Regions from separate parts of the Janibacter hoylei PVAS-1 genome, predicted to be linked through region 2. Evidence: riboswitches for the same ligand, from Rfam matches in the RefSeq annotation. Region 2 holds a riboswitch; the other holds the start of a gene.

Region 1 (5,771 bases), on a different contig from region 2:
AGTCCGGGTCCGAGCGCAGGTCGCGCTCGCCCTCGCGGTCACCCAGGTCGATGTCGACGACCTGCTTGAGCCGCCCGGGCCGCGAGGAGAGGATCGCGACGCGCTGGCCGAGGTAGACCGCCTCCTCGATGCCGTGGGTGATGAAGACGGCGGTCGTGCCGGTGGTGCGCCAGATCCGCAGCAGCTCGTCCTGCAGCTGCTCACGGGTCTGGGCGTCGAGCGCGGCGAAGGGCTCGTCCATGAGGAGGATCCCCGGCTCGTAGGCGAGGCTGCGGGCGATCGCGACGCGCTGCTTCATGCCGCCCGAGAGCTCGTGCGGGAGCCGGTCCTCGGAGCCGGAGAGCCCGACGAGGGCGAGGTACTCGCGCGCCCGCTCGGTGCGCTCCTTGCGGGTGAGCGGCAGCTGCTTGAGCCCGAAGGCGACATTGGCCAGCGCCGTGCGCCAGGGGAAGAGGGCGTACTGCTGGAAGACGATCCCGCGGTCGAGACCCGGTCCGGTGACGGCCTCGCCGTCGACGAGGACCTCGCCGCTCGTCGGGGTGCTCAGCCCGCCGAGCAGGTCGAGCAGGGTGGTCTTGCCCGACCCGCTCGGTCCGACGAGGGTGAGGAACTCCCCTGCCGGGACGGTGAGGCTGATGTCCTCGACGGCCCGCAGCACGCTCGCGCGCGGCTGGTCCTTCGTCGGGCGGACGACGAACTCCTTGGTGACGTGGCGCAGCTCGATGCTCGAGGTCACTTCGTCCCCTCCTTGGCCAGGTCGTTGTACTCGTTGGTGTAGATCGACGCCGGGTCGAGGTCTGCCTGGTCGACGATCCCGGTGCTCTCCAGCCAGGCCGCCCACTGGGTGAAGTCCTCGTCGGAGACCGCCCCGCCCTTCGCCGGGACACCGGTGCTCTTCCAGAAGCGGACGTTGTCGGTGCTCTCGTTGCGGTCGCGGCCCTCGATGATCCGCTCGAAGCGCGCGTGGACGGTGGCGCGGGGTGTCCTGCGGGCCCACTCGATCGCCTTGGCGACACCGGTGGTGAACTCGCGGACGGCGTCCGGGTGCTGGTCGATGAAGTCGTCACGCAGCACGTACTGGCCGCCGTTGAGCTCGTGACCGAGCACCTCGGTGTCGCGCACGAGCTCGCGGATGTCGGGCTGCGAGAGCGCCCGGTCCTGCAGGACCCCGCCGAGGGCACCGACGTCGATCTGCCGGCGGCGGATGGCCTCCTCGGTGTCGTTGGGTGGCAGGACGACGAGCTGCACCTGGTCGATCTGCCGGCTGGTGAGGCCGGCCGTGGTCAGCCAGGTCTCGATGAAGGCCTCGGCGTGGGCCCCCAGCGTGTTGACGGCGATCTTCTTGCCGACGAGGTCCTTGGGCCTGCGGATTCCGCTGTCCTTGCGGACGTAGAGGCCCTGGTAGGACTTCTTGTCCGAGCCGTAGTAGTTGATGACCGCGGTGATCGGCGACCCGGCCTGCGCGAGCTTGACGATCGCTCCGGAGAATGCGCCACCGACATCGGTCTGCCCGGTCGCGACGGACTGGATGTCCTGTGGCCCGCTCACCGTCGCGCCGACGTACTCGAGGTCGATGGTCGGGAAGTAGCCGAGGTCGTCGGCCAGTTCGGGGAAGGTGACGTTGTTGGCGCTGCCCTGGTATCGGAAGGTCACGCGGCCCCCGGGCCCGGTGCCTGCGGCATCGCTCGTGGGCAGGGTGCAGCCGGCGAGGGCGGAGGTCGTCGCGATCCCGGCGAGGCCGAGCAGGACGGAGCGGCGTGAGGTGTGGGTGCTCATCAGGCCACCGCCACGGAGCGCGCGAGGAGGTCGCCGCGGTGGGCGGCCTCCGCGGCCGCGACGAGCGAGCGACCGGCGACGGCGTCGAGGAAGACGCGGGTCACCTCGGCCAGCGGGCCGGCGGCGGACTCGGCGATGCTCACCTCACCGCCGTCGTGTCGGGTGACCTCGGAGGCGAGGACGAACCACCCCGGCGTGATGGCGCTCGGCGCGAGGCTGGCGAGCACGGGGCGCAGGGCGTAGTCCACCGCGAGGACGTGGGCGGGGCTGCCGCCGGTGGCGATCGGCAGGACCACCTTGTCCTTGAGCCCGGTCTGCGGCAGCAGGTCGAGGAAGGCCTTGAGCAGGCCGCTGTACGCCGCCTTGTAGACCGGCGTCGAGACGATGACGGCATCGGCGCGGGCCAGGGTGCAGGCCGCGCGAGCGATGTCGTCGTCGTCCGTGTCGGCTCGCAGGAGCGGCTCGGCGGGCAGGTCCCGCAAGACGATCGGGGCGATGAGGTGACCGGCGCGCTGCACGCGGTGCGACAGGTCGCCGAGGACCGCCTCGGTCCGCGACGAGGTGGACGGACTGCTGGAGATGGTGGCGATGACAGCCATGGGGGTGCCTCTCTGTGGGCATGACGGATCGACGGTCGACGAAGGGGGTCTCGTCACCGGACCGGGGTTGGTGGGGGTGATGTCGCATTTCCCTAGGGAAACGCGCAGGTGGCGCCGCATTTCCCTAGGGAAATGCGCAGGTGGGGCCGTATTTCCCTAGGGAAATACGGGTTCAGGTCAGCGACAGAGCGCGCTGTTGACCCTCAGCAGGTCGACGTGGCGCCGCAGCGCCGGGCGCAGCGACCGCGGTGCGGTCCTGGCAGTGGTGCTCATGGGAGATCCCGTCTCTCGTCGGGAGGCCGGCGAGGGCCTCGCGCTTGCTCCGACCGGAAGTGACCGGAGCCAGGTCCTCACCCGGAGCACCCCACCGCGAGTTGGAGGGTTGCTGTCCAGCGAGCCGGGGCTTGACGCTGGAACTCGTGACCTGATGAAGAACCTACGCAGATCCATCTCCTACTGCAAGAGAAGGAGTTGCCTGTCTCGCGATCCGGACCCCACGAGTGCCCCTGTCCCCCAACGGGACCCAGCTGACTCGACAGGTGGTTGTGTGGTCAACCGGTAGCGCCGGGTGCCGGCAGCGCCCGGTGAGCGCCGCCGGCTCGCTGAACTCCCTGTTCAACACACAACCATCAGCAGGACGAAGGGGGCGCCGCCGCCAGCACGACGAAGGGTGGGGTCGACGCGACTCAAGGAAAAGTCCGGACTGCCTGCGCCCCGTGAGAGGCAGACCAAGCGGTCCGGACTTTCCCCCAGCGTCGACCCCACCCTTCGCCGGGCGGCCCGGTCTTCGGCAGGACGGACGAGAGGGCTCAGCCCTGGCTGAGCATCTCCGCCGTGAGGAAGGCCAGCTCGAGACTCTGCTGGTGGTTCAGGCGCGGGTCGCACACGCTCTCGTAGCGCTTGTTGAGGTCCTCGTCGAGGATCCGCTCGGCGCCGCCGAGGCACTCGGTGACGTCGTTGCCGGTGAGCTCGACGTGCAGACCGCCGGGGACGGTGCCGAGCGAGCGGTGCACCTCGAAGAAGCCGCGGACCTCGTCGACGACGTCCTCGAAGTCACGCGTCTTGAAGCCGGACGCCGACTCGAAGGTGTTGCCGTGCATCGGGTCGCAGATCCAGGTGACCATCGCCCCGGAGTCGCGGACTTTTTCGACGATGGCGGGCATCGCCTCGCGGATCTTGCCGGCACCCATGCGGGTGATGAAGGTCAGGCGGCCGGGCTCGCGGTGCGGGTCGAGCAGGTCGATGATCCGCAGCAGCTCGTCGGGGTCGGCCTTGTCGGAGACCTTCATGCCGATGGGGTTGCGGATCCGGCTGACGAAGTCGAGGTGCGCGTGGTCGATCTGACGCGTCCGCTCCCCGATCCACAGGAAGTGACCCGAGGTGTCGTAGAGGTTGCCGGTGCGCGAGTCGACGCGGGTCATCGGGCGCTCGTAGTCGAGGAGCAGCGCCTCGTGGGCCGACCAGAACTCGGTTGCCCGCATCGCCTCGAAGTCGACACCGCAGGCGGCCATGAAGCGCATCGCCTTGTCGATCTCGCGGGCCAGGCCCTCGTAGCGCCGGTTGGCGGCGTTGGAGACGAAGCCGACATTCCAGTCGTGCACGCGGCGCAGGTCGGCGAAGCCGCCCTGGGTGAAGGCGCGCACGAGGTTCAGCGTCGCCGCACTCGTGTGGTACCCGCGCAGCAGGCGCTGCGGGTCGGGCTCGCGCGACTCGGGGGTGAAGGCGAAGTCGTTGACCATGTCGCCGCGGTAGGCGGGCAGGGTGACGCCGTCGCGCGTCTCGGTGTCCTTGCTGCGGGGCTTGGCGAACTGCCCGGCCATCCGGCCCATCTTGACGACGGGCATGCCAGCGCCGTAGGTGAGCACGGCCGCCATCTGCAGCACGGTCTTGATCCGGTCGCGGATGTTGTCGGCGGTGGCGTGGACGAAGGTCTCGGCGCAGTCGCCACCCTGGAGCACGAAGGCCTCACCGACGGACGCCGCAGCCATCCGGTCGCGCAGGTCGTCGCACTCGCCGGCGAAGACGAGCGGTGGATAGGTCGCCAGCTGCGCCACGGCACTGTCGAGGGCCGCACGGTCCGGCCAGCTCGGCTGCTGCGCGGCAGGCAGGTCGCTGTCGATGGTGGCGGCGGTCATGGGGGCGGGCACTGCAGTGGTCACCCCCACAGGATAGGCCGGGCGTGGCGGCGCCTCGGCACCCGTCCACGCACAGGACCGAAGGGAGGTCACTCCGGCTTGTCGAGTCCCCGGCTGATCGCGAAGCGGGTGAGCTCGACCCGGTTGTGCAGGTGGAGCTTGCCGAGGATGTTCTGCACGTGGTTCTGCACCGTCCGGTGCGAGATGACCAGGTCGGCGGCGATCTCCTTGGCCGTCATCCCCATGGCGACGTAGCGCAGGATCTCCGTCTCGCGCTCGGTGAGCTCCGGCACGGGCGAGCTGGGCTCGGCGGTTGCCGGCTCCGGCTCGGTGCGTGCCCGGCTGCTCATCTCGCGGAACTCGCCGAGGACGAGCCCGGCCAGACCGGGAGTGAAGACGGCGTCGCCGGCACCGGTCGCCGTGACGGCGTCACGGATCTCCGCGGGCGAGGCGGACTTGACGAGGTAGCCGCTCGCCCCGGCCTTGACGGCCGCGAGCACGTCCGGCTCCTCGCCGCTGGCCGAGAGGATGAGCACCTTGGTCGTCAGGTCGCCGATGGCGGTGCAGACCTCGTCGCCGCGCATCTCGGGCAGGTTGAGGTCGAGGACGAGCACGTCGGGGACGGTGGCGCGGGTGCGGCGCACCGTCGAGGGCCCGTCGGCGGCGGTGCCCACGATCTCGAAGCCGGCCTCCTCGAGGTCTCGGACGAGGGCATCCCGCCACAGCGGGTGGTCGTCGGCGACGAGGACCTTCAGGGGCGCGCTGGGCTCGCTCATGGGGTGGAGCCTGCCACGTGATGGGCCGGCACGGTGAGCGTGACGGTCGTGCCGCCGGTGCCGGGCGAGCGCCAGCTGGCGTCGCCGCCGAGGTCGAGCATGCGCCCGCGGATCGAGCTGCTCGCCCCGAGGCGCCCTTCCTCGACGGCGCGCACGAGCCGGTCGGGGGCCATGCCGACCCCGTTGTCACGGACGACGACCTCGACGCCCTGGTCGTCGGCGTCGAGCAGCACCCACGCGCGAGCCTGCTCTCCTGCATGTCGGCTGACGTTGTCGAGGGCGGCGACGACCGCGGCCTCGACCTCCTGGGTCACGGCGGCGGGCAGCCGGACCGCCCCGGCGGGCAGGACGACCTCGACCCGGGCGGAGCGCAGCGCCGCGAGGCGGGCCGCGAGGTCGGTGACCTGCTCGCTCTCGGGTGTGCCGGAGGTCTCCCCCGCTGCCGGCTCGAAGCGGGTGATGAGGCTGCGCAGCGACCGCTCCTG
Region 2 (5,771 bases):
CATGACCCCCTTGTCCGACTCGCCGTAGCCCGTGCCGTTGAGCGGGATGACGTCGTCGGCGGCGTGCCGCAGCAGCTCCCGCACACCGGGGCGGTCCCCCCTTCGGGTCGTCTCGATGGCCCCCCAGACCGCGGCGACCTCCTCCTCGTCCGGCTCCGGCCGCGAGACGAAGGGAGCGATCCGCCACGCCGGGTGCTCGGTCGGGTCGGCGTGCCGATGGGTCGTCGCCGACAGCATCGTCAGGGCGCGCGCCGCGATGCCGGCCAGCTCCTCGAGCGGGACGACGGCGTCGACGATGCCCTTGTCGACGAGGTTTTCGGCGACTTGGACGCCCTCCGGGAAGGGGACGCCGTTGACCGTCTCGTAGACGACCGGGCCGAGGAAGCCGATGAGCGCCCCGGGCTCGGCGATCGTCATGTGCGCCAGCGACCCCCACGAGGCGAAGACGCCGCCGGTCGTCGGGTGCCGCAGGTAGGCGAGGTAGGGCAGGCCGGCCGCCTTGTGCGCCACGACCGCGGCCGAGATGTCGACCATCGTCATGAAGGCCGGGGTGCCCTCCTGCATCCGCGTACCACCGCTGGCGGTCGCCGCGATGAGCGGCAGCCGCTCGGTCGTCGCACGCCGGACCGCCGAGACGATCCGGCCCGCGGCCGCCCGTCCGATCGACCCGCCGAGGAAGCGGAACTCGCCGACGATGAGGGCGACGTCGTGACCCTGGATCCGGGCCCGTCCGGTGAGGATCGACTCGTCGGTGCCGGCGCGCTCGGCCGCGGCCGCCATCGCCGACCGGTAGGTGTCGTCGAGGCCGGAGGTGTCGATCGGCTCGTCCCACGTGACGAAGCTGTCCGGGTCGACGACCGCGTCGATGAGCTGCTGGGCACCAGGGCGCTGGGGACTCATGGCAGTGATGGTGCCACCCACGAGGGTGGGTAACCTTGCCCGGTGCTTGTGCCCCTGACCACTGCCGTGATGGTCGCCGTCGCCGCCCTCGGGCTCGTGGCCCTGATCTACCTCGCGCTCGACCGCCCCGTCGACGACGGGCTCCTGCTCGTCGCGGCGCTCGTCGAGCTGGGTCTGCTCGTGCTCGCCGTGACGACGGCGGTCGTCCACGGCCGCGTCACCGGGACGGGGGAGGGCGCGACGATGCTCGCCTACGCCCTGACCCTCCCGATCATCCCGCCGGTCGTCGTCTTCATCGCCCTCAAGGAAAAGACCCGCTGGGCCATGGGCGTCGTCATCGCCGGTGCCTTCACCGTCGGGGTCATGACCTACCGCATCCTCCAGATCTGGCAGACCAGTGGCCCCGCCTGAGGTCAGCACCGGCACCGGGCCCGGCCGGGTCGTCGTCGCCGTCTACGGAGTGCTCGCGCTCGCCGCGACCGGGCGCTCGATCCTGCAGATCACCCAGTACTTCGACCGGGCCCCGCTCGCCTACGTGCTGTCGGCGTGCGCCGCCCTCATCTACGTCGTCGCGACCATCGCCCTGGCGAAGGGGGGACCCTCCGGTGCCCGCGTGGCCACCGGCGCGATCCTCGTCGAAGCCGTCGGCGTCGTCACCGTCGGGACCCTGTCCTTCGTGCGGCCCGAGCTCTTCCCCGACAAGACCGTCTGGTCCCACTACGGGTCCGGCTACGGCTACCTGCCGCTCGTCCTCCCCTTCGTCGGGCTGTGGTGGCTCCACCGGGTGCGCGCCCGCTAGGTGAGACGGAGGCTGGTGCGCGCCAGCCCTTTTCCTATCATCGCAGCAGGTCTTGAGCGCCAGCGCGAAGCCCCGGCTCGCTGGCCGGCAACCCTCCTCCGCGGTGGGGTGCCCCGGGAGACGACCTGGTCCGCGACGTCCGTCGCGGTCAAGCGCGCACTCAAGGAGCAGACATGTCCGACCCCTCCATCTGGAGCTTCGAGACCCAGCAGATCCACGCCGGCCAGGCGCCCGACCCGACGACTGGTTCGCGGGCGCTGCCGATCCACGCGACGACCTCCTACGCCTTCAAGGACACCGAGCAGGCGGCGAACCTCTTCGCGCTCAAGGAATTCGGCAACATCTACACGCGCATCATGAACCCCACCCAGGACGCGGTGGAGCAGAAGATCGCCGCCCTCGAGGGTGGCGTCGGCGCGCTGCTCACGGCGTCGGGCATGTCCGCGACGCACCTCGCCCTGGTCAACATCGCCGAGGCGGGTGACCACATCGTCGCCAGCGCCGCGCTCTACGGCGGCACGATCAACCTGCTGAAGTTCACCCTGCCGAAGTTCGGCATCGAGGTCTCCTTCGTCGAGGACCCGAGCGACCTCGAGCAGTGGCGCGCGGCGGTCAAGCCCAACACCAAGGCCTTCTTCGGCGAGACGATCGGCAACCCCAAGCCGGTCGTGCTCGACATCGCCGGCATCGCCGAGGTCGCCCACGAGGCCGGGGTGCCGCTCGTCGTCGACAACACGATCGCCACGCCTTACGTGCTGCGCCCCCTCGAGCACGGTGCGGACGTCGTCGTCCACTCGGCGACGAAGTACCTCGGCGGCCACGGCACCGCGATCGCCGGCGTCATCGTCGACGGCGGGGCCTTCGACTACGCGGCCGACCCGGAGAAGTTCCCCAACTACAACCAGCCCGACCCGAGCTACCACGGGCTGCGCTTCGGCCCCGACCTCGGCGTCAACGGCGCGCTCGGGGCCAACCTGTCCTTCATCCTCAAGGCACGCGTGCAGCTGCTGCGCGACATCGGCCCGGCGATCTCGCCCTTCAACGCCTTCCTCATCGGGCAGGGCATCGAGACGCTCAGCCTGCGCATCGAGCGGCACCTCGACAACACCCGCAAGGTCGTCGACTTCCTCTCCGGCCACGCGCAGGTCGAGGCGGTCAACTGGGCGTCCATCGAGGGCTCGGCGAGCTTCGAGCAGGCGCAGCGCTACACGCCGAAGGGGGCCGGTGCCGTCATCTCCTTCGAGATCGCCGGCGGCCTCGAGGCAGGCAAGAAGTTTGTCGAGGGGCTCACCCTGCACAGCCACCTGGCCAACATCGGTGACGTGCGCTCGCTCGTCATCCACCCGGCCTCGACGACCCACTCGCAGGGTCCGGAGGAGGACCGGCTCGCCGCCGGCGTCACCCCCGGCCTCGTCCGTCTGGCGGTCGGTCTCGAGAGCATCGAGGACATCGTCGCCGACCTCGAGCAGGGCTTCGCCGCCGCGAAGTGATCTTCGGTCCCTGAGGAGGCGAGGAACCTCGGTCCCTGAGGAGGCGAGGAACCTCGGTCCCTGAGGAGGCGAGGAACCTCGGTCCCTGAGGAGGTGAGGAACGAGCCGTCTCGAAGGGCCATCTCGAAGGGCGCACCGAGGGGCCTGTGGAGAACTCCACGGGCCCCTCGGCGTTTTTTCCTAGCGTGTGGGGCATGGGCGGACAACGCATCTCCATCGACAGCGAGGGCATCGCGGGGCTGGGTCGACAACTGACGGCGATCGCCGACTACCTCGAAGAGAAGGCGGCCAAGGCCAACAACGAGGCGGTCGAGACCTTCGGCTTCCCGAGCTGGACCGGCACCCAGGCCTACGAGGCGGCCATCGGTGACTACGAGCGCCGGCGCAAGCAGGCCTGCACGCAGCTGCGTGCGCTCGCGCGCCTCGCCCAGGACGCCGGGTCCTGGTACGTCGAGACCGAGGACCTCGTCGACGAGCGCAACCGGGGGGTCCTCTGATGGCGCTCGAGGACCCGGGGACGATCGAGGAGGGCGACCCCGCCGTCATCCGCGCCGAGGCCGACGAGCTCAAGACCGTAGCGGCCAACATCCACACCGTCGTCAACCTGCTGCGCACCGTCTCGACGAAGGGGGTGTGGGACTCGTGCTCGGGGACGATGTTCGAGCGGGAGGTCGGCACGACGCCGAGCGACCTCGTCGCCACCGCCAACCGGCTGAGCGGTGCCGAGCGGATCATCCGCCCCTACGCCGACCGGCTCGAGGAGAGCCAGGCGACCCTCAAGCGGCTCCGGGGGCGCTACGACACCAACACCGCCACCGCGCAGGCCCGCAAGGAGCGCCTGGCGACGATGACGCCGGAGGACCCGGAGTACGTGACGGTCGAGCGGGAGTACCGGGCCGCCGCCAACTCGCGGGAGATGAACCGGCGCGGCTTCGCCCGTGAGGCCGACGCCGCGGCGGCCGACGAGCACGCCGTTGCCGCGAGCCTGGCCGTCGTGGGGTCGGACCTGTCGGACGAGCGGCTCTACAACACCTTCGAGCAGTCGAGCCGGGTCGGGACGAGCTCGCTCGCCACCAACCCGGTCTCAGGCTTCGTCAAGCCCATGGGCGTCCTGGCCGCGGGCGATCCGATCGGCAGGTTCGGCCGCCGGGCCGTGTACGGCGAGGGCAGCTACTCCGACGTCGGCAAGAGCACCTATCTCGCGGCCGTCGACACGATGATCCCGCTGAGCCGGCAGATCAAGACCGGGCGGCGCATCAAGGCCGCCGACCGGGCGGCGGAGCTGCGCAGCATCCGGGCCGCCGACAAGTCGACCAACCCCATCGCCCACCGGCGTATCGGAGCGGATGCCAAGAGCTGGGCGAAGCACAAGGCGGCCACGTCGAAGGTGCGGGGGAGGCACAAGGCGACCGACTGGGCCAGGGAGACCTCCGGCATCAACTTGGCCGACGACTTCGCGACCGACTGGGCAGCCGTCGCCGGGTCGGGCCACGTCCGCAAGGGCGGCGTCATCGTCACCTACGGCGTCCGCAAGACCAACCACACCGTCTCCCGGGTCGAGTCGGGGATCTCCACCGGGCAGTCCATCGACGCCGCGGCCGACAAGGTGACCGAGTCCCCGTCGGAGCGGCAGGAACGTGAGGCGGCCGCCGAGCGAAGGGAGGAGGCGCAGAGGTCGCGACGGGCGGGGGCGATCGACGACCTCACCGGGTCGCACCTGGTCTCACCGGTGCCGTAGGGGAGGATCAAAAAAGGCGTTGCCGCGCCCTTCGCCCCGGTGCGAGCGTGACCTCATGACGAGCGACATCGCGATCACCCGCATCGACCCTGCCGACGAGAGCCAGGTCGAGGCCCTGCTCGAGCTCGACACCCTCGTCTGGGCCGACAGCGCGCGCCGACCGCGCGAGGCACAGCTGCGCGACACCCCGCAGCGAGCGGGCTTCGTCGCCACCCGCGGGGGAGAGCCTGCGGGCACCGCCGGGTCCTGGGACGTCGAGGTCTCCGTGCCGGCTGCGGGAGGCGAGGGGGCCTCCCTTCGTCCCGCGGAGGGGCTGACGTGGATCGGGGTGCACCCCGACCACCGGCGGCGCGGGGTGCTCACCGCCGTCATGGGCCACCACCTGCGGTGGACCCGCGACGAGCAGGGACGCTCGCTGTCCGTGCTCAAGGCGTCGGAGCACATGATCTACGGTCGCTTCGGCTACGGGGTGGCGAGCACGGTGCTGCGCTCGAGCTTCGGGCGGGGCACGAACTTCGCCGCGCCGCCGCAGGTGAGGGAGCTCGCCGACGCGACGACCCTGCAGACCACGACGGCGGGCCCCGACCAGGCGGACCGGTGGCACGACCTCGCCCGAGCGGCCGCCACCACCGGTGCTGGGCAGGTCGTGCGCAGCCGCGAGGACTGCGCCCGCCTGCTCTACGACAGTCCCGAGAGCCGCGGCGACCGCGAGCCCGCGCGCCTGCTGTGGGCGACCCGCGACGGTCGCGACGTCGGCGCCGCGTACTTCCACCGCACGCCGCGCTGGTCCGACGGACGACCCGAGGGGGAGGTCGGCGTCTTCTTCCTCCTCTCCACCGACGTC

What was found. Region 2 has a riboswitch for S-adenosylmethionine ahead of CWN80_RS02785 (bifunctional o-acetylhomoserine/o-acetylserine sulfhydrylase). Riboswitches for the same ligand answer to the same signal wherever they lie in the genome.
Region 1: linked by a shared signal. The riboswitch ahead of ssuE (NADPH-dependent FMN reductase) and the one ahead of CWN80_RS02785 (bifunctional o-acetylhomoserine/o-acetylserine sulfhydrylase) in region 2 are both predicted to bind S-adenosylmethionine.

What each region holds. Positions count from the first base shown of each region.
Region 1 is NZ_PIPF01000007.1:354,979-360,749, forward strand. It holds gene CWN80_RS08560 (ABC transporter ATP-binding protein) at 1-736, opposite strand, end outside; gene CWN80_RS08565 (ABC transporter substrate-binding protein) at 733-1,776, opposite strand; gene ssuE (NADPH-dependent FMN reductase) at 1,776-2,375, opposite strand; SAM riboswitch class IV at 2,684-2,800, opposite strand; gene CWN80_RS08575 (class II 3-deoxy-7-phosphoheptulonate synthase) at 3,185-4,510, opposite strand; gene CWN80_RS08580 (response regulator) at 4,600-5,286, opposite strand; gene macS (MacS family sensor histidine kinase) at 5,283-5,771, opposite strand, start outside.
Region 2 is NZ_PIPF01000002.1:104,817-110,587, forward strand. It holds gene CWN80_RS02770 (carboxyl transferase domain-containing protein) at 1-900, opposite strand, end outside; gene CWN80_RS02775 (hypothetical protein) at 943-1,311, shown strand; gene CWN80_RS02780 (hypothetical protein) at 1,298-1,699, shown strand; SAM riboswitch class IV at 1,748-1,860, shown strand; gene CWN80_RS02785 (bifunctional o-acetylhomoserine/o-acetylserine sulfhydrylase) at 1,873-3,189, shown strand; gene CWN80_RS02790 (hypothetical protein) at 3,384-3,686, shown strand; gene CWN80_RS02795 (hypothetical protein) at 3,686-4,927, shown strand; gene CWN80_RS02800 (GNAT family N-acetyltransferase) at 4,983-5,771, shown strand, end outside.